DNA from 3 places in the Veillonella sp. 3_1_44 genome. Region 2 is predicted to be linked to each of the others. Evidence: riboswitches for the same ligand, from Rfam matches in the RefSeq annotation. Region 2 holds a riboswitch; each other region holds the start of a gene.
What was found. A riboswitch is a leader RNA that binds a small molecule or an ion and turns the genes downstream of it on or off. The one in region 2 is predicted to bind cobalamin.
Positions count from the first base shown of each region.

Region 1: it holds a riboswitch for cobalamin, as region 2 does, so the genes downstream of both, nikB (nickel ABC transporter permease) here and HMPREF0873_RS04605 (methylmalonyl-CoA mutase family protein) in region 2, are expected to answer to the same signal.
Region 3: it holds a riboswitch for cobalamin, as region 2 does, so the genes downstream of both, HMPREF0873_RS07380 (ABC transporter substrate-binding protein) here and HMPREF0873_RS04605 (methylmalonyl-CoA mutase family protein) in region 2, are expected to answer to the same signal.

Region 1 covers NZ_GG770200.1:432,201-440,630, forward strand. The annotation lists gene HMPREF0873_RS05550 (hypothetical protein) at 1-132, shown strand, start outside; gene HMPREF0873_RS05555 (argininosuccinate synthase) at 467-1,678, shown strand; gene argH (argininosuccinate lyase) at 1,678-3,105, shown strand; gene potE (putrescine-ornithine antiporter) at 3,695-5,026, shown strand; cobalamin riboswitch at 5,430-5,617, shown strand; gene nikB (nickel ABC transporter permease) at 5,761-6,699, shown strand; gene nikC (nickel transporter permease) at 6,699-7,520, shown strand; gene HMPREF0873_RS05580 (ABC transporter substrate-binding protein) at 7,674-8,430, shown strand, end outside.
Region 2 covers NZ_GG770200.1:203,605-212,034, forward strand. The annotation lists gene HMPREF0873_RS04595 (DUF3829 domain-containing protein) at 1-768, shown strand, start outside; gene rarD (EamA family transporter RarD) at 862-1,758, opposite strand; cobalamin riboswitch at 1,927-2,103, shown strand; gene HMPREF0873_RS04605 (methylmalonyl-CoA mutase family protein) at 2,393-4,555, shown strand; gene scpA (methylmalonyl-CoA mutase) at 4,560-6,749, shown strand; gene meaB (methylmalonyl Co-A mutase-associated GTPase MeaB) at 6,742-7,995, shown strand; gene HMPREF0873_RS04620 (hypothetical protein) at 8,356-8,430, shown strand, end outside.
Region 3 covers NZ_GG770201.1:159,850-168,279, reverse strand. The annotation lists gene HMPREF0873_RS07385 (ABC transporter substrate-binding protein) at 1-965, opposite strand, end outside; gene HMPREF0873_RS07380 (ABC transporter substrate-binding protein) at 1,067-2,242, opposite strand; cobalamin riboswitch at 2,446-2,635, opposite strand; gene HMPREF0873_RS07375 (DUF4062 domain-containing protein) at 3,142-4,050, opposite strand; gene HMPREF0873_RS07370 (GNAT family N-acetyltransferase) at 4,103-4,585, opposite strand; gene HMPREF0873_RS07365 (GNAT family N-acetyltransferase) at 4,779-5,198, opposite strand; gene HMPREF0873_RS07360 (hypothetical protein) at 5,217-5,414, opposite strand; gene HMPREF0873_RS07355 (hypothetical protein) at 5,522-5,845, opposite strand; gene HMPREF0873_RS07350 (hypothetical protein) at 5,988-6,497, opposite strand; gene HMPREF0873_RS07345 (hypothetical protein) at 6,606-7,022, opposite strand; partial or broken gene HMPREF0873_RS07340 (GMP synthase (glutamine-hydrolyzing)) at 7,161-7,376, opposite strand; gene HMPREF0873_RS09820 (hypothetical protein) at 7,431-8,430, opposite strand, start outside.

The DNA of each region.
Region 1 (8,430 bases), 230 kb from region 2:
CAAAATGAGCTTTACTCGATTATAGGTGAAATTAAGTCTTTTATTATTGAGACTTTAAAAGAACCCCTTGATACAACTGATGATTATAAGATAGCTTTAGATTACCAATTTTCACCTATTGATATAATTTAAGGCCATATATTCCAAAGTGGTAATAAAAATAATAATTTGCTTGAACTAATAAATGATTTACAGGTATTAATAATTAGTAAACACAAAAAAAGCTATAACATATGCTGGTTTAAAATGTTGGAGCTTTATTACTCTCGAATGGTTACGTTCCGAATAATATTATATAATTGTATAAAAATAATACTTGCATTTATAATTATACAGGTGTATACTATTTTTTGTCAGAAGGAGAAAATGCTTGTCGGTAATAGAAGATACCACGGTACTTTCACAATTATCTGATACTGTATTGATTATATGAGTCTAAATAGATAGTGGTTTATGAGGTGTTATCATGGGTAAAGCAAATAAAGTAGTACTCGCATATTCTGGTGGCTTAGATACTTCTGTTATCATTCCTTGGCTGAAAGAAAATTATGGCGCTGAAGTTATTGCAGTGTGTGTAGACTTGGGCCAACCTGAGGATTATGATGCAGTTGAGAAAAAAGCGATCAAATCTGGCGCATCTAAAGCGTACATCGTTGACGCTAAGGAAGAGTTTGTAAAAGATTATGTATGGCCTACTGTAAAAGCTGGTGCAATTTATGAAGGTAAATATTTATTAGGTACATCCTTCGCGAGACCTTTAATTGGTAAAATTCTTGTAGATATTGCAAAAAAAGAAGGCGCTGATGCAATCGCTCATGGTGCGACTGGTAAAGGTAATGACCAAGTTCGTTTTGAGTTGACTATCAAAGCATTAGCTCCTAACATGAAAATCATCGCTCCTTGGAGAGAATGGGATTTGAAATCTAGAACAGACTGTATGGAATATGCTGCTAAACACGATATTCCAGTTGTAGCTACAAAATCTCATCCATATTCTATGGACCAAAACGTATGGCATTTGTCCCATGAAGGCGGCGATCTTGAAAATCCAGCAAATGCACCTAAAGATGATGTGTACTTGGTAACACATACACCTGAACAAGCTCCAGATGAAGCTGGTTATGTAACTGTATCCTTCAAAGAAGGTGTACCTGTAGCTGTAGATGGTCAAGAAGGTACTCCATTACAAATATTAGAAAAACTCAACGAAATCGGTGCACACTATGGTGTAGGCGTTGTAGATATCGTCGAAAATAGATTGGTAGGCATGAAATCCCGTGGCGTTTATGAAAACCCAGGTGGCTCTATCATCATGTATGCTCATAGAGAACTTGAATACCTATGCCTCGACAGAGCTACATACCACTACAAAGAACTCATTGCTAACAAATACGCTGAACTCGTATATGATGGCATGTGGTTCGCACCATTGATGAACGCGTTACAAGCGTTTGTTGACGAAACTCAAAAAACTGTAACAGGTGAAGTAAAACTTAAATTGTACAAAGGAAATATCATTTCTGCAGGTAGTACTTCTCCATATTCTTTGTACAGCGAAGATTTCGTAACATTCGAAGAAGATGATGTATACGATCAATCTGATGCAGAAGGTTTCATCAACTTGTTCGGTTTACCTCTCAAAATTAATGCATTGATGAAAGAGAAAGCAGGTAAATAATGGCTAAATTGTGGGGCGGGCGTTTCACAAAAGGCACTGATAAAGCGGTAGAGGATTTTACATCCTCTATCGCTTTTGATGCGCGGATGTACGCCGAAGATATTGCAGGCAGCAAGGCTCATGCGACTATGCTGGCAAAACAACATATTATCTCCGACGCAGATCGAGATGCTATTTTAGTAGGTTTAACGAAGATTAAAAATCAGATTGATAAAGGAGAGTTTCCGTTCTCCGTGGCTCTTGAAGATATTCATATGAATATTGAAAAACGCCTTACTGATGATATCGGTGAAGCTGGTGGTCGTTTGCATACAGGCCGCAGCCGTAATGACCAATGTGCAGTAGACTTGCACATGTACGTGCGTAAAGCTGTTGTGGAAATGGGTGAACTCATCGTAGATATGCAGAAGGCTCTCATCGAAACAGCTGAAAAGTATAGTGATGTTATCATGCCTGGCTATACGCATTTACAACGGGCTCAACCTGTATTGTTTGGGCATCATATGATGGCCTATTTCTCTATGTTGGAACGTGATTTTGATCGTTTGTTGATGGTATTCAAACATGCTGACATCATGCCACTTGGGGCCGGCGCATTAGCTGGTTCTACATACGGCATTGATCAAACATATACGCAAAAGCTTTTGGGCTTTTCTCGTATTTACGAAAATAGTATGGACGCCGTATCTGACCGTGACTACGTAGTTGAATTCTTGTCCTTTGCATCTCTAGTAATGATGCATTTGAGTCGTCTTAGCGAAGAGTTGATCTTGTGGTCTACCAATGAGTTCAATTTTATTGAACTTGATGATGCTCACTGCACGGGCTCTAGTATTATGCCGCAAAAGAAAAATCCTGACGTTTGCGAGCTGGTTCGTGGTAAAACAGGCCGTACCTATGGTCATTTGTTAGGCCTTTTAACAACTTTGAAAGGCTTGCCTCTTACATACAACAAGGATATGCAAGAGGATAAAGAAGGTATCTTCGATGCTATTGATACAGTACACTTCGCATTGTCCATTAATGCGGCTATGATTCGTGGTATGAAGGTCAATGGGGCTCATATGAAAGCAGTCTTGGATGACGACTTCTCCAATGCTACAGATATGGCGGATTATCTTGCGAAGAAAGGTGTTCCATTCCGTGAAGCCCATGAAATCGTAGGTAATGCGGTGCATCATTGCATCGAAAAAGGTTGTGTACTCCTTGATCTATCCGTAGAGGACTTCAAAGCTATTTCCAACCATTTTGATGCAGATATTCTTGACGCTATCTCCATCGAAGCTTGTGTTGCAGGTCGTAATAACTATTCTGGTACGGCTCCAGAATGTGTGGAACGACAACGTAATAATGGTAAAATCATTATCGCTGCTGAGGAAAAGCAAATTGCTGAATGGAAAGAAATCGTTGAATCTGTAGAAGAGTAGAGCTTAGTGCGGAATAAGTAGTAGATAAAAATAAAGAATAGTTATCAATAAAATCTGGAAAAATAAGATCGATATACATATAAGGATTTCATTAAGGGTCTAATATTGCCCATTATACTTATATGTATATCGATTTTTTATTTAAAAGCTAGACGATACCTATAAAGCCCAAAATTCTAATTGATAATCCACTATTAAAATGATGTATTTACATGTACATATATAGTGGACTGTGAGAGAATAATAGTCTTGTACTAGGACACTATAACCGTGATAGATAGGAAAAATTACATCTATACACAGAATAAAATGGGGTAAAAATATACTTTGCTACGATTAAAATGAGTTCTGTTCGATTTTGATGATAAATTACCTATGATTTATTCAATTCGTGTAATATGCCTTGTCCGCCAATAAAGTACTTTTATTTTGGTTTCATAGGTGTTATTATTTAACTCGTAATAAGAATAAAAACGGTAAATTCACATTCAAGCCCATCACAGCACGAACTGAATTTACTTAGCGGTATATATATTTTAAGTGAATTATGGACGAGAAAAAATTCACCTTAGTGAAAGGGGATTGATACATGAAAACCACCGCTAAAAAAATGTCTGTATTCCAGCTAACCACAATGGTAGCAGCCAATATGCTAGGAGCTGGGATCATTATGTTACCAACTAATTTGGCTCAAGTTGGTACTATTTCAGTTTTATCTTGGCTCGTGACAGCTGTGGGTGCGCTTTTACTAGCGTATATTTTTGCTCAAGCGGGTATGTTCTCCCAAAAACAAGGGGGCATGGGCGGTTATGCAGAACATCGCTTCGGTAAAACTGGACATTTTATGGCGAGCTATGCTTACAGCATATCTCTCATCATTGCTAATATCGCCATCGCGGTATCTGCCGTAGGTTATGGCGCAGCTTTCTTTGGTGTTGACCTCAATGCGACACAAACAAGTCAAGTAACAATTGTGCTCTTGTGGTTTGCAGCGATTCTAAACTTCAGAGGGAATCGTTTCACAGGTCGACTCAGCAATATGACTATTTGGGGCTCTATTGTTCCGGTTTTATTAATCGGTACAATCGGCTGGTATTGGTTTGATCCATCTATCTATTGGGCGGCATGGAACCCAAATGATCTTCCGCTTTATGATGCGGTAAAACAATCTATTTCCCTAACTTTATGGGGCTTCCTAGGATTTGAGTCCGCAGCGGCTAATGCTGATGCTGTTGAGAATCCAAAGAAAAACGTACCTATCGCAACTGTGGCGGGTACATTAGCAGTGGCAGTGGTTTATATCTTGTCCACAAACGTTATGGCAGGTATTGTGCCTAACGTTGATTTATTAAATTCTAACGCACCATTCGGTTTGACATTCGTATACATGTTCAATGATACAATTGCAAACATCGTTATGGCTGCTATGGTTATTTCTTGCTTTGGCGCTTTGCTTTGCTGGCAATTCACATTGTCTCGCGTCTTCAAAAGTGCAGCAGAACATGGTTACTTCCCTAAAATATTCGCTCGTGTAAATAGCAAAGATGCTCCTGTTCGTGGTGTATTGATTTTACTCGCTGTTGAAACATTACTTACTTTATTCACTGCAAGCGAATCCTTGCGTGAGCAGTTTGAAATCCTAGTAAACTTAGCGGTTGTAACTAACGTAGTACCGTATGTATTGTGCATCTTGGCAGTACCTACAATGATGCGTATGGCTGGCGTAGCTGAAAGTCGTATTAAACGCTCTAATTACTTGTTCGGTATAGGCGTTCTTTACTGCCTATATGCAATCTACGCATGTGGCTTTGATGCTATGGTAGGTAGCGCAGTGGCAGTAAGCATAGGCTTGGTGATCTATGTTTTGCGTAAAGCGTGGGATACACGCAGAGCACACCGCTTACAACAAAGTATTGATTAACTGAATACATCTCGTCTTATTAGAGGCTATTACTTGGTAATAGCCTCTTTTTTATCATAATCATGCATTAGACTTATAATTAATGCGAGCTAGATATGAAAAAATATAAAGAGTATTATTATTAATCAAATTTTTGCTGTGTATAAAAAGATTTTATAATAAAGTTTTTACATTGCTTTATTATTATTAAAATTAATATATATACCGTCATATACAGTAAATATAATAAAAAATTATTTATATAAGTTAATTTATATAATTTTATGCAGGATTGTGAATTTAATCATTAATCAATATTTTTTATCAGTATAAAAATTATATTGAAAATATGCGAAATACATATACCCATAAGGGGTATATGTATTGTAAATAGAGTGTTAATATAGTATATTTATAATCGATAAAAATGAATGAACTAGTGAGTGTCGGTATTTACCGAGCGTAAAAGAGGAAAATGGGTGAAAAACCCATACTATGCAAATAGCTGTAATGAGGAGCAAGGTTTCATTATAGGGTCACTGGGAAACTGGGAAGGCCGAAATGTTGCGATGAATCAGAGTCAGAAAGCCTGCTCTAAAGGCATGGTATGCATATGCTGTGCTTAATTTGGGTTAGTCGGGCGACTAACCTTTTTTCGTTCCCTAGCCTTTAAGCTTCATCGCTATATAAAAAGCTAGTACCATTAGTTTGTCATTTGAATTGTTGTTAGTGTTTAGAGAGTTTAGGAGGCGCCTATGGGCAAACGCTTTGTCAAACAATTGGGGCAATTTATTGTTACCTTGTTTGGCATCACATTTTTGACATTTTGTCTCACCTATTTAGCACCAGGTGACCCAGTAACGATGTTACTTGAAACGGCAGATACTATCGTATCTCAGGAGCTTATCGATGAAACTCGAGCTCAGCTTGGGTTAGATAAACCATTTGTAGTACAGTATGCAAACTGGGTCGTCAATGCCGCACAAGGTGATTTAGGGATGAGTTATTCTGCTAAAAAACCAGTAGTAGATCGTATGTTGGAGGCTTTACCAGGTACATTAATGTTAGCGGGTACGGCTTTAGTATTTACGCTGCTCTATGCATTGCCTGCAGGTATTATAAGCGCCTTAAATCGTAACAAATGGGTTGATTATGTGTTGAGATTTCTATCCTTCGTAGGCGTATCTATGCCTACGTTCTGGTTAGGTCTTGTACTGATTTACATCTTCGGTCTTAAATTGGGCCTTGTACCGATTGCATCCTCTCGAGTGACTGCGTCTGGTGTTATTTTGCCCGCTATTACTTTGGCAGTTGTTGTTGGGTCTAAATACATGCGTCAAGTGCGGCTAGTTATCCTTGAGGAAATGCAAAAGGATTATGTTATTGGCGCTCGTGCTCGCGGTGTTAGTGAGATAAAAATTTTATTCGGTCATATTTTACCTAATGCGGTGTTACCACTCATCACTATTCTTGGTGTTGTTATTGGTTGGTTACTAGGTGGTGTGGCAGTCGTAGAAATGGTATTCTCTTGGCCGGGACTTGGGAATATGGCAATTTATGCTATTACTATGCGCGATTATCCATTGATTGAAGGTTTTGTGTTGTGGGTTGCTTTAGCATATATGTGTATTAACGCATTGGTTGATGCATCATATATCTTATTAGACCCTAGATTGAAAAGGGAGAGAGCATAATGGCAGAATTTATTCAAAAACATAAATTGTTCTCTTTCTATAGTGGGTTGATGATTATCATTGTTCTCATCGCTATCTTTGCACCCTGGCTTGCACCGGGCGATGCTTTCACCTCAAATATAAGTCAGGCATTGCAAGCACCAAGCAGCCAACATTGGTTTGGTACAGATAAATTAGGACGTGATGTATTATCTCGTATCATTTATGGTACTCAATTATCCTTGTTCATGGGCGTATCCATCGTCGTTATCATGGTGAGCATTGGTACTATCATCGGTGCTATAGCAGGCTATTTTGGCGGTAAAGTTGAAATGGTTCTTATGCGTTTAGCAGACATCATGTTATCATTCCCTGGTATCGTATTGGCTATTGCTATTGCTGGTATTCTAGGTGGTAGCATTGTAAATACGATTTTAGCCTTATCTGTTGTAGGTTGGGCAAAATATGCTCGTATTGTACGTTCTATGACGCTCAAGGTGCGCGGTGAGGAATATGTAACGGCTGCTGTTATGATGGGCGCATCTACGACGGCCATCATCAGACGTCATATCATTCCTAATATTATGCCTCTCGTTATTACAACAGGTGCATTAGATATCGGGGCTATCATGATTGAGGTAGCAGGTTTATCCTTCCTTGGCTTTGGTGCTCAGCCACCGACTCCAGAATGGGGTCTTATGCTTAACGAGGGTCGCCAGTACTTGCAAACGAGTCCATGGCTCATGGCATTCCCTGGTATGTCCATCCTTATCGTGGTTGCTATTTTTAATCTTTGGTCTGACTCCTTACGAGATGTAGTGGATCCAAAAAATCAAGGATAAAATTGTTTTTACCTTCATAAATTTGAATCTTTATCTAGTGAAAGTTTCATTATGACTGGTAAGAAATTATGGTTTTTCCATCACAACTATTTTAGATAGTGATGATGTTAAATGTTTTTATGTTTTACATGTAGTTGTAAAAGGAGATTTTAAATGAAAAAATCTTGGAAAAAGGCCCTATTAGCAGGTCTTAGTATTGTAATGATGGGTTCCTTCATAGCTGGTTGTGGGTCTGATAATAATGGTGCTGCTAACAAAGATGTATTAAAAGTAGGCGTTACTAACTTCGCATCCACATTAGAACCTACAGAAAACTTCTTCGCATGGGTTGTAATGCGCTATGGTGTAGGTGAAACATTGGCTAAGTTTGACGAACAAATGAAACCTCAACCATGGATTGCATCTAAATGGGAAGTATCCCCAGACCATAAAACGTGGACTTTCACAATCAATGATAAGGTGAAATTCTCCAATGGTAAAAAAGTTGATGCAGCAGCTGTAAAGGCGTCTATTGAACGTGCTTTTGCAAAGTCTAATCGTGCGAAAACATTCTTCGAATATGACTCTATGGAAGCTAATGGTCAACAATTAGTTATTCATACAACAAAAGAATATCCTAATATGCCTGGCCTTTTAGCGGATCCGTTGTTCCTAATCGTTGACGTTCAAGCTGAAAAAGATGGCCGTAACTTTGCGAAGGAAGGTCCTATCGGTACAGGCCCATATGTAGTTAAATCCTTCACTAAAGAACGTGCTGAAATGGCTGCGAACGAAAACTACTGGGATGGTACAGTACCATTTAAAACTGTAGAAATTCCTTCCATCGATGACCCTAATACGCGTGCTTTGAGCTTACAATCTGGCGACGTAGATATGGCTGTTAACATCGGTCCTGGTGAAATTGGTTTAT
Region 2 (8,430 bases):
CAACGGTCTGAGCAGGATCAGGTGCAGTTATTTAATCAATATGTGAAAGCTGTAAGTCGATACAATCGCATGGCTGTAATGTTTGATTATGCGAATACGCCAACTCTTAATGAGTTAAAAGCTGGGCAGCATTTAACTGTATTTAATGCGCCGAACTTTAAGCAGCTACAAAAAGAATTAGAAGAGGCTAAGCAAGCCGGTATTCCTTATGATGAAATGAAGGAGCCTTTAGATAAGTTGCTTTCAAAATTGAATGAAATTACACCGGTGGCCGAAGAGCTCGATGCATACTATAAATCTAAAGGGTATACCACAGATAACTATGCTAAGGAGCAACAATTAGGTCCTAAATATGTTCAATTGTATGAACAATTTGTTCCTATTTATGCTGACTTTGATAATGTTATGCATAAAATCAATACGGACCGCTTGCAACAACGGTTACAACAATTGCGTGATGCAGGCAAGAAAAATGCAGCTGCAGCACAAGAGGTTCATTTGCGACTTACTGCGGTCCTAGAAAAGATCGATAGTGAAAAACAATTAGATGTAAATGCTATCAATCAAGAGTTGCAAGCTATTGGTGATGTATCAAATGGTATTACTAGTCCTAAGTATGATTCTGTTAAAACCTCTGTAAACTCTACAATTGGGGCAATCCGTACCTATATGGGTTCAAAACAAGATAATGACTATAATCGTATGATTGAGGCCTATAACCATTACATTTCTAATCTGAATACGACCAATATGAATGAGTTAGATTAACATGAGTTAGATTAATACGTTTATATAAAAGAAAGCTGTATCAAATGAGAGTATCATTTGATACAGCTTTTTAGTTGATATATAGGATATACCTTACTTTTTTAGGCTAATGCGCGTTGTAATTTGGCTCGATAACGAGAATAATACTAAGGCTATCCAGATACAACCGAAGGCAATCATCTGTGGTGTGCCAAAGCTTTCACCAAAGTAAAAGATGGCTAGCAACAAGGCAATGGTAGGGGATACATATTGCAAGAAACCTAGTAGGTTGAGCGGCAATAGCTGCGCACCATAGGAGAATAGAACCAATGGGACAGATGTAGTTAGACCGCAGGCTATGAGCAATATGGTCGTATACCAGTCTGTGCCGAAATAGGACCACACGGTATTATCGACCATGGTCGTATATAGTAAGGCTAGCGGTGTTAATAACCAAGCCTCAAAGGCGATGCTCGTAAAGGGAGAGATGAGCAGTTTCTTTTTTACGGCTCCATAGAGACCGAAGGAAACGGCGAGGATCATCGACACTAATGGCAAGGATCCTACCTGATAGGTGAGTAAGGCGATGCCGATGGTAGCGATGAGGACACTCAGCTTTTTCGGTATAGATAGAACCTCTTTAAATAGGATGACACCTAATACTACATTGAAGAGTGGGTTGATGTAATAGCCAAGGCTCGTGTTCATAACTTGATTATTGGCGATGGCCCAAATGTAGGTGAACCAGTTTACACTGATGATGACTGCCGCAACTAAAAGTAGGAATAGTTGTGAACGTTGTTCTTTTAGTAATTGAAAGTCCTTTTTGAATTGTTTAAAATGTAGGCCAAATACAACGATCGCCATGCAAATACCTGACCAGATAATGCGTTGTGCCAGTATATTATACGGTGAAACATGGTTTAATAATGCCCAATATAGAGGGAGTAAGCCCCAAATTATATAACAACTAAGGGCTGTGATTAACCCTTTTTTACTTGTATGGTCCATAATGCCTCCTCGTGATAGTACTTATTATATCATTAATCCTTAAATTCTTAACTCATGCATTTTAGTTATTGCATATGATTTTCAGTTATAACTTTAGTTTTGGTACTTATGATTAAATGTTATGTTCATTGACTTTGTGCATATTGTTACACTATATTGGACTTAGAACAACGAATATAGAGAATAGGTGTCGTAAGACTTAATAGAGAAATCGGTATAAGCCGATGCGGTCCCGCCACTGTAAGGATGAGCCTGCTTTCATATATGTCACTGGAGTAATCTGGGAAGGCGAAAGCGAGGTGATGATCCCGAGCCAGGAGAACTGCCTATTTGATAATCACCGTTATGTACCTACGAGCGATAGGAAGGGGATTGGGGTATGCTGGCTACAGTATTTTTTAGTGTACCTTTCAATAAGAAACCTTACGTGTCACTTTAGGTGGCACGTTTTTTATTGCCCTTAGAGTGGATGTTGAGTATATGCGTCAAGTTTTATAGACATTAAACCGATGGACACATTTTGAGGTTGATGTGGTCCAATAAGATAAAGCTCGAGTGATTCATATATCTAACAATTCGCAGGTACGGTGCGCTGTTTCTCGGTATGGTTTCGAGTTGAAAAGGAGGCACATATATGTCTGACAAAAAGACTTCAAAGGATGCTGAACGTGATTTATTAGCACCTGTATCCTTTGATGAGTTTAAGAAACCTACGTATGAACAATGGCAGGCCGAGGTTGAAAAAGCGTTAAAAGGTGGCGACTTCCATAAGAAGATGTTCACTAAGACCTATGAGGGAATTACGTTACAACCAATTTACACGCCTGCATTGCATGGAGAAAAAATTCCAAAGGGTGTATATCCTGGAGCAGGTGAGTTCCTACGTGGCACAAAGGCAAGTGGTTATATTAAAGACTCTTGGGGCGTATCCCAATATGTAGACGAATCCTTTCCTAAGGATGCTAACCATGCAAGTTTATACGAAATTGTAAAAGGTGGCACCATTCACAATATTCGCCTTGATGAAGCAACACGCCATGATCAAGATGTGCAAGTAGGCGCAGCTGTTGGTATCGGCGGTACATCTCTGTCTACTATGGATGATTGTAGCCAATTGATTGAACGTTTTAATTTAAAGGAAAATCCTTTATACATTGAAACAGGTGCTTCTGCAGCTATCTTGCTCGGTATGCTAGCCGCTACGGTGAAAGGCTCTAAAAAACAGACCTCTGACTTGAAAGGTCTCGTTGGCGCAGACCCTATTGGTGTTTGGGCTAAAGATGGTACATTGCATATGTCTTTAGATACAGCCTTTGATGAAATGGCACATACTGTTGTATGGGCTAAAGAACAAGCTCCAGAGCTTAAAACTGTACTTGTATCTGGCGATGTATACGCTAATGGTGGCGCGAACGATGTGCAAGAGGTTGCGTATGCATTGGCGACAGCGGTTTGCTACGTACGTCAATTGGCACAACGTAACATCGATATTCACACTATTGCTAACAGCATGATGTTTACATTCTCCTTGGGTGCAAACTTCTTCATGGAAATTGCTAAATTACGTGCATTACGTGTGCTTTGGGCGCGCATCATGGAAGCGTTCGGTGCCGAAGAAGCTGACCGTGCTGTTCATGTACACGGCAGAACATCGGCTTTCACAAAAACTGTATACGACCCATATGTAAACTTGTTGCGCAATACAACACAAGCATTCTCTGGCGTTGTAGGCGGTTTGAATAGCCTTGAAGTGTCCCCATTCGACCAACCAATTCGCAAAGCTGACGATTTCTCTCGCCGTATTGCCCGTAATATTCAAGTGATGTTACAAACTGAGTTCGAGTTACGTCAACCAGTGGACCCTGTAGGTGGTTCTTGGTATGTGGAAACATTGGCAGCTGAATTATGCGAAAAAATTTGGGCCGAGTTCCAAACTATTGAGTCTAAAGGTGGTATCATAGCAGCCTTGAAAGAAGGCTATCCACAAGCTCAAGTTAAAGCAGTTCTTGATGAACGCTTCAAAAACCTTGCATTCCGCAAAGATGTGGCTGTAGGTAACAACATGTATGCGAATATGACTGAAGAATTGCTTGATCCAAAACCAGAAAATCAAGAAACATTGCGTCAAAAACGGGTTGCTCAAATCGAAGAGTACTTGGCGAGTGCGGAGCCAGATGCTGTTGTGAAAGCACAGGCTACCCTAGAAGCAGGTACGACAGAGCCAGGCGCTTTGATTGGCCTTATTGAACTCGGTGCATTACAAAAATTAACAATACGTCAAATCCGCAAGGCTTTAGATGCTGGCGATATTGCATCCGAAACGATTGAATCCATTGCAGCCCATCGCTGGACTGAACAGTTTGAAGCACTTCGCATGCGCACTGAGAATTATAAACAACGTACGAAAGATAATGTGAAGGTATTCTTGGCCAATATGGGGCCAATCCCTCAACATAAACCTCGTGCGGACTTCTCCACAGGCTTCTTCGAAGTAGGGGCTTTTGAAGTTATCAAAAATGATGGTCATGAAACAACGGCTGATGCGGCGAAAGCTGCTCGTGAAAGTGGTGCTGATGTTGTTGTTATCTGTTCTACAGATGATACCTATCCAGAATTGGTACCACCACTCGCTAAGGAATTGAAAGAAACTATGCCACATGTAACGGTTATTTTAGCAGGGGCACCTCCTAAGGACTTAGAACCTGTATACCGTGAAGCTGGCGTGGACGACTTCATTTCTGTTCGTGCAAATTGTTACGAAATCTTGAATACGTTACAAGATAAGAAAGGGATGTGAGCTCATGTTTAAAAATCCAGACTTCTCCTCTCTTGGCTTGGGATCTCAGACAGCAACATCTCGCGATGCATGGCTTGCTGAACTTCAAAAAGAAACAGGAAAAAGCTTTGAAGATTTATATAATACAACAATGGAGCAAATCCAACTAAAGCCTCTCTATACAGAGATGGATTATGAAGGAATGACACACCTTGACTATATGGCTGGTGTACCTCCATTCTTGCGTGGACCTTATTCCACAATGTATGTTACTCGTCCTTGGACAGTACGTCAGTACGCTGGTTTCTCCACAGCGGAAGAATCCAATGCGTTCTATCGTCGTAACTTGGCAGCGGGCCAAAAAGGTTTGTCTATCGCCTTTGACCTTGCTACTCACCGTGGTTATGATTCCGATCATCCTCGTGTAGTAGGTGACGTTGGTAAAGCGGGTGTTGCGGTAGACTCCATCCTCGACATGGAAATTCTATTCTCCGGTATCCCTCTTGATCAAATGTCCGTATCCATGACAATGAACGGCGCCGTATTGCCAGTAATGGCGTTCTACATCTTGGCTGGTGAAGAACAAGGCGTAGATAAAAAGGTTATGGCTGGTACAATTCAAAATGATATTTTGAAAGAGTTCATGGTACGTAATACCTATATTTACCCTCCAGCTACATCTATGCGTATTATCGGTGATATCTTTGCGTATACATCCCAGTACATGCCTAAGTTCAACAGTATCTCCATTTCCGGCTACCATATGCAAGAAGCGGGCGCTACTGCAGATATCGAATTAGGTTACACATTGGCCGATGGTCTCGAATATATCCGTACCGGTGTTAATGCAGGCCTTCATGTTGACCAGTTCGCACCACGGTTGTCCTTCTTCTGGGCAATCGGTAAAAACTACTTCATGGAAGTGGCAAAAATGCGTGCGGCTCGTATGTTGTGGGCTAAGATTATCAATAGCTTCGGCTCTGAAAATCCTAAATCCATGGCACTTCGTACACATAGCCAAACATCCGGTTGGTCTCTTACAGAACAAGATCCGTTCAACAACGTGGCTCGTACATGTATGGAAGCGATGGGTGCCGCGTTAGGTCATACGCAATCTCTACATACAAATGCGCTTGACGAAGCCATTGCGTTGCCTACGGACTTCTCTGCACGTATTGCGCGTAACACTCAGCTTTACATCCAAGATGAAACTAAGGTATGTAAGGTTATCGACCCATGGGGCGGTTCCTACTATGTAGAAGCGTTGACTGATGAATTGATTCGTCGCGCTTGGGGTCATATCCAAGAAATCGAATCCCTTGGCGGTATGGCGAAAGCTATCGACACAGGGCTTCCTAAGATGCGTATCGAAGAAGCTGCCGCACGTCGCCAAGCTCGTATCGACTCTGGTCGTGAAGCAATCATCGGTATCAATAAATATCGTCTAGATAAAGAAGATCCATTGGATATCCTCGACGTAGATAACACAGCTGTACGGGAAGCGCAAATTCGTCGTCTCGAACAATTGCGTGCTAACCGGGATGAAGAAAAGGTTCAATCATGTCTTGAAGCGATCACAAAGGCTACAGAATCGGGTGAAGGTAACTTGCTTGCCCTTGCACTTGAAGCGGCTCGTGCTCGTGCATCCTTGGGTGAGATTTCCTTTGCTGTTGAAAAGGTATGCGGTCGTCATAAAGCGGTTATTCGCTCTATTTCCGGTGTATACTCCAGCGAATTTGAAGATGACGATGTAATCAAAGAAGTACGCCAAATGGCAGATAACTTTGAAGAACTCGAAGGTCGTCGCCCTCGTATCATGATTGCGAAGATGGGCCAAGACGGTCATGACCGTGGTGCCAAAGTTATCGCTACATCCTTCGCGGACATGGGCTTTGACGTGGATATCGGACCTTTGTTCCAAACTCCAGAAGAAACAGCACAAGATGCGGTGGATAATGACGTTCATATTGTCGGATTTAGTTCTCTTGCGGCGGGGCATAAGACATTATTGCCTCAACTTGTAGAGGAACTCAACAAGCGGGGCCGTGGAGATATTTTAGTTGCCATCGGCGGCGTAATCCCTGCTCAGGACTATGAATTCCTACGCGAACATGGCGCAGTGGCTATCTTTGGCCCTGGTACAGTTTTGCCAGTAGCGGCGAAAAAATTACTAGAAACATTGACTAGTCACGTTCAAGACGAGTCTCATGACTGATAACAAACGGCCTACTCCGGATGAATTGCGCAATACACAGGACGCAACTTTCACCACTGGTGAAGGCAAAGCCCCTGAATTAGGTGTAAAAAACGCAAGCACCGAGGGTAGTACCTATCGTCCCGACTGGGTGCCAGAAGAAGCGAAGAAAGATGATACTTACGCGTGTCACGTAATGAAAGGCGTCAAGGAAATGCATGACGGCCTCTTATCTAGTTCAGCTCATCTGGCTCCAGCGGTACGTCCCGTACAGCGGCGAAAGAAATTGACTGTCGCTGATTATGTACGCGGTATCGAGCAGGGGGACCGCGTTATACTTTCACGGGCTATCACATTAGTAGAAAGTAATAATAAGGACCATTTCAAACTAGCTCAACAGGTGTTGCAAGCCGTATTGCCTCGCACGGGCAAGGCATTGCGCATCGGTATTACTGGTGTGCCTGGGGCCGGTAAAAGTACGTTTATTGAAGCCTTCGGTAACATGCTCATTGAAGCGGGTTACAAGGTTGCCGTACTGGCTGTAGACCCTACGAGCCAAGTCACAAAAGGCAGTATCTTGGGTGATAAAACGCGGATGGAAACGTTGACGAAACACCCAGAGGCTTATATTCGTCCATCGCCAGCTGGTGGTACACTAGGCGGTGTGGCTCGTAAAAGTAGAGAAACTATGCTACTTTGTGAGGCTGCTGGGTACGATATTATTCTCGTTGAAACCGTTGGGGTTGGGCAAAGCGAAGTTACCGTGCGTTCCATGGTAGACTTCTTTATGCTCATCGTTTTAACGGGGGCAGGCGATGAATTGCAAGGCATCAAAAAAGGCGTTATGGAACTTGCTGATGCTATTGTGGTCAACAAGGCTGATGGAGATAATCTCAAACGAGCACTCATTGCTCGTAGTGATTACGATCGGATGTTACATTATATCCGTCCAGCTACGGAAAAATGGAAGACTCAAGCCTATACATGTTCAGCTGTTACAAAGGATGGCCTCGATGAATTGTGGGATGTTATCCAAGAGTTTACTGAACAAGGCAAAGAAAATGGGGTCTTCTTAAAACGTCGTCAAGAACAATCCCTCCGTTGGGTACGCGATATGATTGACGAACACTTGCACAACCTATTCTTTAACAATGTAGTCATTCAAGGTCGCATGGGCGAAGTCGAAGCCGCTGTCTTAGACGGTGAAATGAGCGAATCTCAAGCCGTTGAAGAACTTATTGGCGTTTTCGATAAGTCTTTACAATAAGTAGATCGGTAAATACATATTGTATTATTAAATATAATCGTATTGCTAAATATATATTAGATAAGCCGGCATAACTTATCTTAATACGCACTCCACTAGCAATCGTATGCATTTCGATATAACTACAGATGTATTTGTAAAAGGCATAGTATCAATGTTCACTGTTGGATTTGGACCAATAGTAGTTGCATACTATGCCTTTTTCTATGTCATAATAACTAATTGCGACTAATTATTTGCTATTAATTGTCTAATAAAAGATGATTAATATATAAGTTCATCTTTTTAAAATGCAAAAATCAGTGTATAATTAAGTTATATTATTTATTAATCGTTTAATGTTACGAGAGGGGCATTCAAATGAACAAAAAATTATTATTACCTGTAGGTGTAGTCGTTCTAATTATTGGTATTGCGATTCTATTATTAAATCCA
Region 3 (8,430 bases), on a different contig from region 2:
TCAGGCCAGCCTTGACGTTCTGTAGTGAAAGCTTTCAACAATTCTTGAGATTTAGCTTCATTTGTATCAAAACCTAAACGCATGGAAGTCGGTTTCTTAGGCCAGTAAGAACCGATGATCATGATGATATCTGGGTTTCTTTCTAAAATAAATTCTGGGTTAACAGGGCCTGCTTTTTGAACTACATCTTTTGTAATAAGGTCGCCACCAACTTGCGTTGCTAATGCGCCCCATGCTACGTTTGCACTATACGCAAAACCTAAACCTTCTGGACCTTCGTTACCTGTTTCAATGTAAACAGTTGGTTTTGGTTTATTGATTTTGCTAATGCGGTCCATCACTCGTGTTAAACGGTCAGTATAGAACTTGTTGATTTCTGCTGCACGCTCTTCTTTACCCAATGCTTTACCGATAGCTTCGATAGATTTTTGGTGATTTTCAAGCTTTTCCGCATGGTAATCGATATAGATAGTAGGAATGCCAGCTGCATCGATTTTAGGTTTGTAATCAGCTTCATATTGATCTTTGAAATATAAAGGCATGAAGATAACATCTGGGTTTAAGGAAATTACTTTTTCCACATCAAATGTTTTATCATTTACGTTACCAATGAGAGGAATTTTTTCCAACTCTGGCACTTCAGATTTGTAGCGATCCCACATATCTGTACGCAATTTGCTTAAATAAGGGTCAATACCAACAATAGTCTTAGCCACATCTTTGCCTTGCAACGCAGCCATAGTCAAGAACGCACCACCAGAAGCACTCAATTGAACTACTACGCGTTCTGCGGGCTTTTTCAACGTAACCTTTTGACCTGTTACGTCTGTAATCTCAATTTGTTTGCCAGATTGTGCCGCATCCTTTTTCGTATCTGCTGGACCACCACAAGCTGTCATAATCATGCTCACAACTAGCAGGAGCACCGTGGCAAGATAAGCCATAAATTTCTTTTTCTTAACCATAGAATACCTCGATTCCAAACTTAATAAGTTCTAATAAACACAATATATAACAGCATTTATTTGGGTTTTACATCATCAGCTCCTTCACGCACAACACAACCCTAATTCATATGCATAAACCAGATGCCACTATAAGAGAATGGCAAGAATTTGTCATAGAACTCTTTAAGTGTAGCTTCAGGATCTACATCTTTAAACTCTTCAGGATAGAAGGTTTTTGCTAAATATTCGAATACGGCTGCATCAAAGACTTCACGTGGAAGACCGTGGTGCGCAGAGTAAACTTGTTTATTTTCAACAGCTTTTAATTCGCTCCAACCTTGACGTTCTGTGGTGAAAGCTTTCAACAACGCCTGAGACGAATCTTCAGTAGCTTCAAAACCTAAACGCATAGAAGTTGGTTTCTTAGGCCAGTAAGAACCCATAATCATAATGATGTCTGGATTCTTTTCCAATACAAACTCAGGATTAATTGGAGATGACTTTTTAATAGCATCTTTTGTGATTACATCAGCACCAGCCATGGTAGCTAATGCCCCCCAAGAGTAATTGCTACTAAAGGAATTACCAAATTCTTCCGGACCATTCATACCAACTTCAAGGTAAACAGTTGGTTTTGGTTTGTTAATTTTACTAACACGGTCGAGAACTCTTGTCACACGATCCGTATAGAACTTGCTAATTTCTGCAGCTCGTTCTTCTTTACCTAAAGCCTTGCCGATGGCTTCGATGGATTTTTGATGACTTTCAAGTTTTTCAGCATGGTAGTCGATATAAATCGTTTGTACACCTGCTGCATCTAGTTTTGGTTTAGCATCGGACTCATATTGTTCTTTCAAGTCAACAGGAATGAAAATAACATCTGGGTTCAAGGAAATAACTTGCTCCACGTTAAATGTTTTATCACCGACTGTACCCACTACTGGAATCTTAGCTAACTCAGGCATTTCAGCAGTAAAGTGCTTCCACATATCCGCTCTATAATCCTGCAAAGATGTATCCATGCCGGCAATAACCTTCGGCGTATCCTTGCCCATAAGTGCGGAAATCGTAAAGAATGGACCACCGGCACCACTCCACTGTAAGACAACTCTCTCTGCTGGCTTTTTAAGCGTTACCGTACGACCTGTTACGTCTGTGATTTCGATTGGCTTGTTATTTTGCGCCGTATCTTTTTTCGTTTCGCTAGAACCTCCACATGCAGCGATGAGCATACTAACAATTAGGAGGAAAACCGTGGCTATGTAAGCCATACATTTTCTTTTCTGTTTAACCATGAAATCCCTCTCTTCTCTCAAACTAAAACTATCACTATAAGTGCACATAAAAAGCCCGTCTCCCCACGAAGAGGAAACGGGCTGTCATCTCAGTTAGACTAACTACCACGCCTAATAAGCTAGCATATAGTATGAGCTTTCAACTATGCATAGCTAGTATAAATTCATCTATATCAATCCCCATCCCTGTCTCTCGCAGGTCAATTGGCAATTGTTAATTAGGCAGTTCTCCTGGCTCCAGTTCAACGTTACTTTGCGCCTTCCCAAAAACTTCAGTGACCGAGAGCATTTCACCCTCTATGCAAAGTACCTCGCTGTTACAGTGGCGTGACCGCTTTGGCTTGTACCAAATTCTCTATTAAGTCAATAGACACCTAACCCAATCATATGTGATTTTCCTCATCGTAGCATGAGGGGCATACCATGTCAATAAACACATAGGGGTACTGCTATATACGCATAAAGCTCTACATAATATAAAAAAAAGTGCTGCACTGCTAACTTTTAGCTTCTTATCATAACAATCATTTAAGACTATCACATATTCTATAATTTCTTTTTATGGATTAATTAAACACAGAATTATCATAATCCTTTTTCTAGATATGAGATATACTCTAATACATACTAGAAAAAATAACATAAATTCCATTACCATTGAGAATACTTTTCTCACTAAGAACTCATCTAATCGTAAAACTAATATATACATTGAAATGCTTTAATTTAGATATTTACAAGCACTTTATATCATATCGTAATTACAGCCTATCAACTCGAATGCGTTTCCAGCTCAACATCTATTTAATCTTCTATTTTCAATAAATACTTTGGTATTATTTTTTATATTAAAATAATCGTTACTAGTAGAAAATATTTTCCCTATTATGATTATTAATTTATGCATTTAATTTGTTCATAATCGATTTGCCTAAATTAGTTAATCTTATATATTCAATATTATCATCTCCTACATAACATTCTATAAGTTTCAAGTGCTCAAATTTATTTTTAACAATTAGTGCATCTTGTTCTTCAACTTCATACCCAGGTTTAAAAGCACTTATTGCATTTTCAAACGCTAATACTGTTTTAACACCTGTTAACCTTAATGAAACAAATTTAAACAGTTCAGATAAATTAACTTTAATGTTATCCGTGTCAACTCTAGTACTATCAGTAAAAATATATACCTTTTCTACAAAATGTAATTCTATCAACTTATTATAAAAATTACTTTCTAATTCAGTATTTTCAGCCTCTAAACAACAATTTTTCTCACTTAAAGTTTTTAGGCTATCATTTGAGCCTCTATGCCACCCTGGTCTCTTTATCTCAGTTTTTGCACGCATAATTGAAATTGCAACCTTTGCAATTAAATCAGACATATCCTGCCACACACTTGCTAAGCGATTATTCATAGCTCTCTTTTTGAATTCTGCTAATTTACCATTTTTTATAGGATCTTTCTCTATCTTTTCAGGATCAATTTCTGCCGAATCATCTATAGAAAATACCAAAACAGGAATACCTCTCTCTATTGCATAGTTATACTCCATTTCAGTATAACTAATTCCCGTTCTTGCATTTATTGAACCATAACGACGTCCTAGAATCAAAATGTAGTAATCACAAAGATCTATAACATTTTTAATAACATTAAATTGTTCATCATCTGTAGCAACAAAGTTTTCCATACCAGCTGGAATACAATCTGCCTTTAACAATACTTGTAATACTTGTTTTCTTTCTTCGATTAAATCTTTGTACGTCGAACTTATAAAAACCTGATATTTGATACAATTCATCTTATTATCTCCTTTTTATAAAAAATAAAACCGTCAATTTAACCGCTTAAAACTAAAGTACCTTTCGCATTTGATACCATTTAGCACCGCCATGATCAGATTCCGATTCACCTTCATTTACAATGCCAAACTTGGCATAATAGGGAATCTTTTCTTTTTTACAAGTTAAAATTACGCCCTTTCGCTTTTCTTCTCTCGCCAGCTCTATGAAAGCCTCAATCAGTCTGCCCCCTACGCCATGGTTCCGATACTCAGGCATTGTATTCAGACCAAATATCATCTGCCAAGCACCATTGGGATTATGTAAGGAAGCATCTGCGAACATCTCATCCGTTAAGATTTCATCATCAGACACAAAACCATCTATAAAACCAATAGGTGTGTCTCCATCAAAGGCAATCAAAAAATGACCTGCGTAATACTTTAACCGTTCCTTAAAAGCCTCACGAGGTGCAGCCTCGGCAGGAGGAAAGCATGTTGCTTCGATATGTGTAACTACATCTAAATCTGCGGTTGTCGCTTTTCGTATTAACATATTAATATCCTTCTTTATATACTTATGTACTTATTTGCTTATATACTTATGTATTTATATATTTGTATAGAACACATTTTAAAATGAGTCGGCTAAAATAAATCATTTTTAGTATAAACGCTTTACGCCATAAAGGCTACACGTAGAGATATTACATGTAGCCTTTTTCTGCTGAACCTTATATTTACTATATTTACTTTTTCGTATACTTAGGCACATTACGATATTGCATTGGTAAGGAGTTATCTTTTATCTTAAACCCATGCTTCTCGTAAAATGGTGCATTCTTGCTATCACCAATCATAACATTGATATACAAATAAGACTTGTAAGCCTCTTTCACCATTTCAAGCAAATGACCAGCAATACCTTGGCCCCGATAATCAGGATGAACCAGCACATAATTGATGAAACACACAAGTTCACTATCGTCCATAAGGCGAATAAGACCTATTAAACGATCTCCATTCCAAGCTGTAATCACACGAGATGAATTCATTAAAGCCTTATGTAATCGATCTGGATATTTACCTACCACCCAACGAACAGACAGAAACAACTCTGCTACTTGCTGGGGCGTAAAATTCTTTTCTTCGGTATACGTAATCGCCATAAAAGCTCCTTCAAATGATTACTTTAACTTTCGCATCTCACGGATAAACGCCTCTGCCTCTTGTAGATTCTTAGGGAACTCAAAATAAATACATTCTTCATATCCACAATAAGGATTACGGAAATCATAGCCACTCAACAACAAATACTCGATAATCTTCCATTCTTTATCATTAGATTTTTTAGGAGCCTTAAACTTCTCGTTCACAAGATACATTTTACCTTTGCACGTAGGGCAGGTTTTATTTCTGTTAAACAACTCGTAGTTTGTGCCCTCCGACAAGGAGATCCTACAGTTTACACATACATTTTTATAACCCATAGTTATTTACTCCCATACGGTTTATGTTGAAAGATTTCTTTTACAATCCCTTCACCAACAATATTGCCGCCTTCCATGATAAAGAACTCAGTACCTGCTTGTATAGCAGAATAATCTACGGTTTCATATACTGGTAAAGCGTTAGCTTGAATTGGTTTATCAAAGATGACATCTTCACCATCAATAAAGTTGATACCAAGATATTCCTCAGTACCTTTTATAACAAAATGAGGATAATACATTCCTTTATTTAAATTCGGTGGAATTCTCCTCTTCTTGCTGAAGAAAGTAACTGTACAGCAAATAGTAAAATCTAAATTGCTCATCTCAGGCCTCATTCAATTACATATACCATATCACCCTTAAAGTATATCCGAGGAAAAACTAAATTGCTCTATGTTAAGATTTTCTAATCAATCTAGAACCTTTTTAAAAATTTCCTTATCTTCTAAAACTATATTATATATTTTAACCAAAAAGACTTTTATAAAGCCCTTTAATTTCTCGTGCGTATTTCACTGCACCAGGAAGATGCATTCGTTTATAGTAATCTCCTAATATTTCTGTATGATTTTTCAAAATATCAAATTCAATCATATACATAGCAATACTCGTTATAGAATATTTTCCTATCTCAAGTATAGTTGATTTATCTTCTATATCTAATTCCTCGCCTTTTGGAAATTCACCATCAGAATATTCTTCCCAAGTTTCATCACTGTATTGCCAAAAGGCTTTACTCCAAAGAATCAGTTCTTTACGATTGTATTCTATTAATTGCTCGAAAAATTGCACTAACTCTTTCTCAGAATATAACTTGCAATTAAACCCTTCTAATAAGAATTGCCTTTGATTCAATCGATTTCTTAGTTCTTGAATTTCTATACTTTGTAGTTCTTTATTAAAGTTATCAGTCCCTAATTCCTCTATAATATCTAAATATATAGGGCTATCTAAAAATTCTTTTAAAGTTTTCATATTCTTACGTCCTTACAGAATTAACTCCGTTCATAATAAAGAACTCCGTATCTCCTTTTAGAATAAAGTAATTTACAATTTCAAAAACTAACAACATATTAACTCATATTAGGCCTCATCGATTACATATACCATTTTGCCTGTAAAGTATATGTTCATTATACAGTGAACAGGATTTCCTTCAGTCCATAGCCAGCCTTGGAATGCAGCACGTCCCCAATTATAGGTCTCCGTAATGACCTCAAACTCACTTTTACTATACTCCTGTTGATACTGAGGTAACTCAATTCTTTTACCTGTGAAAGTATCTAAAATTGTACTATTAAAGACGAGAATTTCTAAATCATCAATATCACACTTCTCAAATACAATCTTAGCCTTATGAGTCTGTTCAACACCGTTCTCATAGGAAAAAATATAATCAAAGGTAAAAGTTAAATTACCATCTGCGTATTCTATTTTTTGAACCCTTGCATCATGGAGAGAATATTTGAAATACTCTCCAAAAGACCTTGTTATATTCATAGCCCCTCTATTTTCAAACAACTGTTTAAATTAAAATCTATAACTTAAAATCAGTATACCAATTTTTGTACAAAATACAAAAGCCTCCCATCAAAAGATAGGAGGCTGATTTAGCTTAGTAATAACTATAGTTATTTCTTATTCCCACTCAATTGTAGCAGGTGGTTTAGATGTAATGTCGTACACGATACGGTTGATGTGTTGTACTTCGTTTACGATACAACGGGAGATTGTGTCCAATACGTCGTAAGGGATGCACGCCCAGTCAGCAGTCATGAAGTCTGTTGTTGTTACGCCACGCAATGCCAATGTGTAATCGTATGTACGGAAGTCCCCCATAACGCCTACAGTACGTGTAGATGTTCTGTATACGTAATCGCCATAAAAGCTCCTTTATATAATTCAAAATCACCAAGAATTTAATAACGTAGTAGATTTATCAAAAGTTAACGTACATAATGTAGGATTCGTCTTATCTAGATAAGCAATAAACACTATTTTAGCAAATATCTTTTCTTTCATATCCATTGCTTTTTCGAGATCATCTTTCATATATTTACAAAATAACTCAGGAAGAGTAAATCGTGCACTAAGACTTCTAATCTCATTACCATTATTATCTATTGGTACTATAACCCATTCATCACTATTTTCACGATTGAAATGTATTGAAATGTTTTGGTGTGGATTACTTTTTAGTAACTCATTAAAAGCTGCGTCTGCAAATAAGGGAATCATATTCACACTATTTATTGTAGCTAAAAATATATATTTACCCTTAATCTTTTCCCTTAAAGATAATATTGATTGTACTAATAATCTATTGCCAATACATTCAATAGCTTGTTTATAATTCCATTCATCAGTTTCCTCTGTGTGAATTAAGTGGGAAAAGCTTCTTTTGAATGTTTTAAACAAGTTCTTTTCTATATCGTTAGTGTCGAACATTAATATATCAACAATACTCTCAATAGAGTCTGTGATATATTTATATTCACGACCTGATAAATCAATTAAATGTATCTTATGTGCAATAGCATAACGTTGTGCATCATTAGAAAATCCAGACGTTGAAAAAATCGCATAATGATAGTTATACCTAGCAAGAAATAACTCGGACAATGTCATATTTACAGTTGAATAATTAGTATTAATATCATCAAGAATTCCCACTCCCATTCTGACTTTCTCAATGCCAACTGGTCTATCTGATGAATAAAACTTAGCTTCTACAAACAACCTTAATGGATAAATAAAAGGAGGGGTGACTCTAAACGTTCCTAGCGTATCAAACTGGTGATAACCACCACGTCCTTTAACTTTTAATCCATTACGACCACAACTTTTAAATTCATCAGTATTACCAATATTCTCATCTGTAATTACTTCATATCCATTTACTTCAATT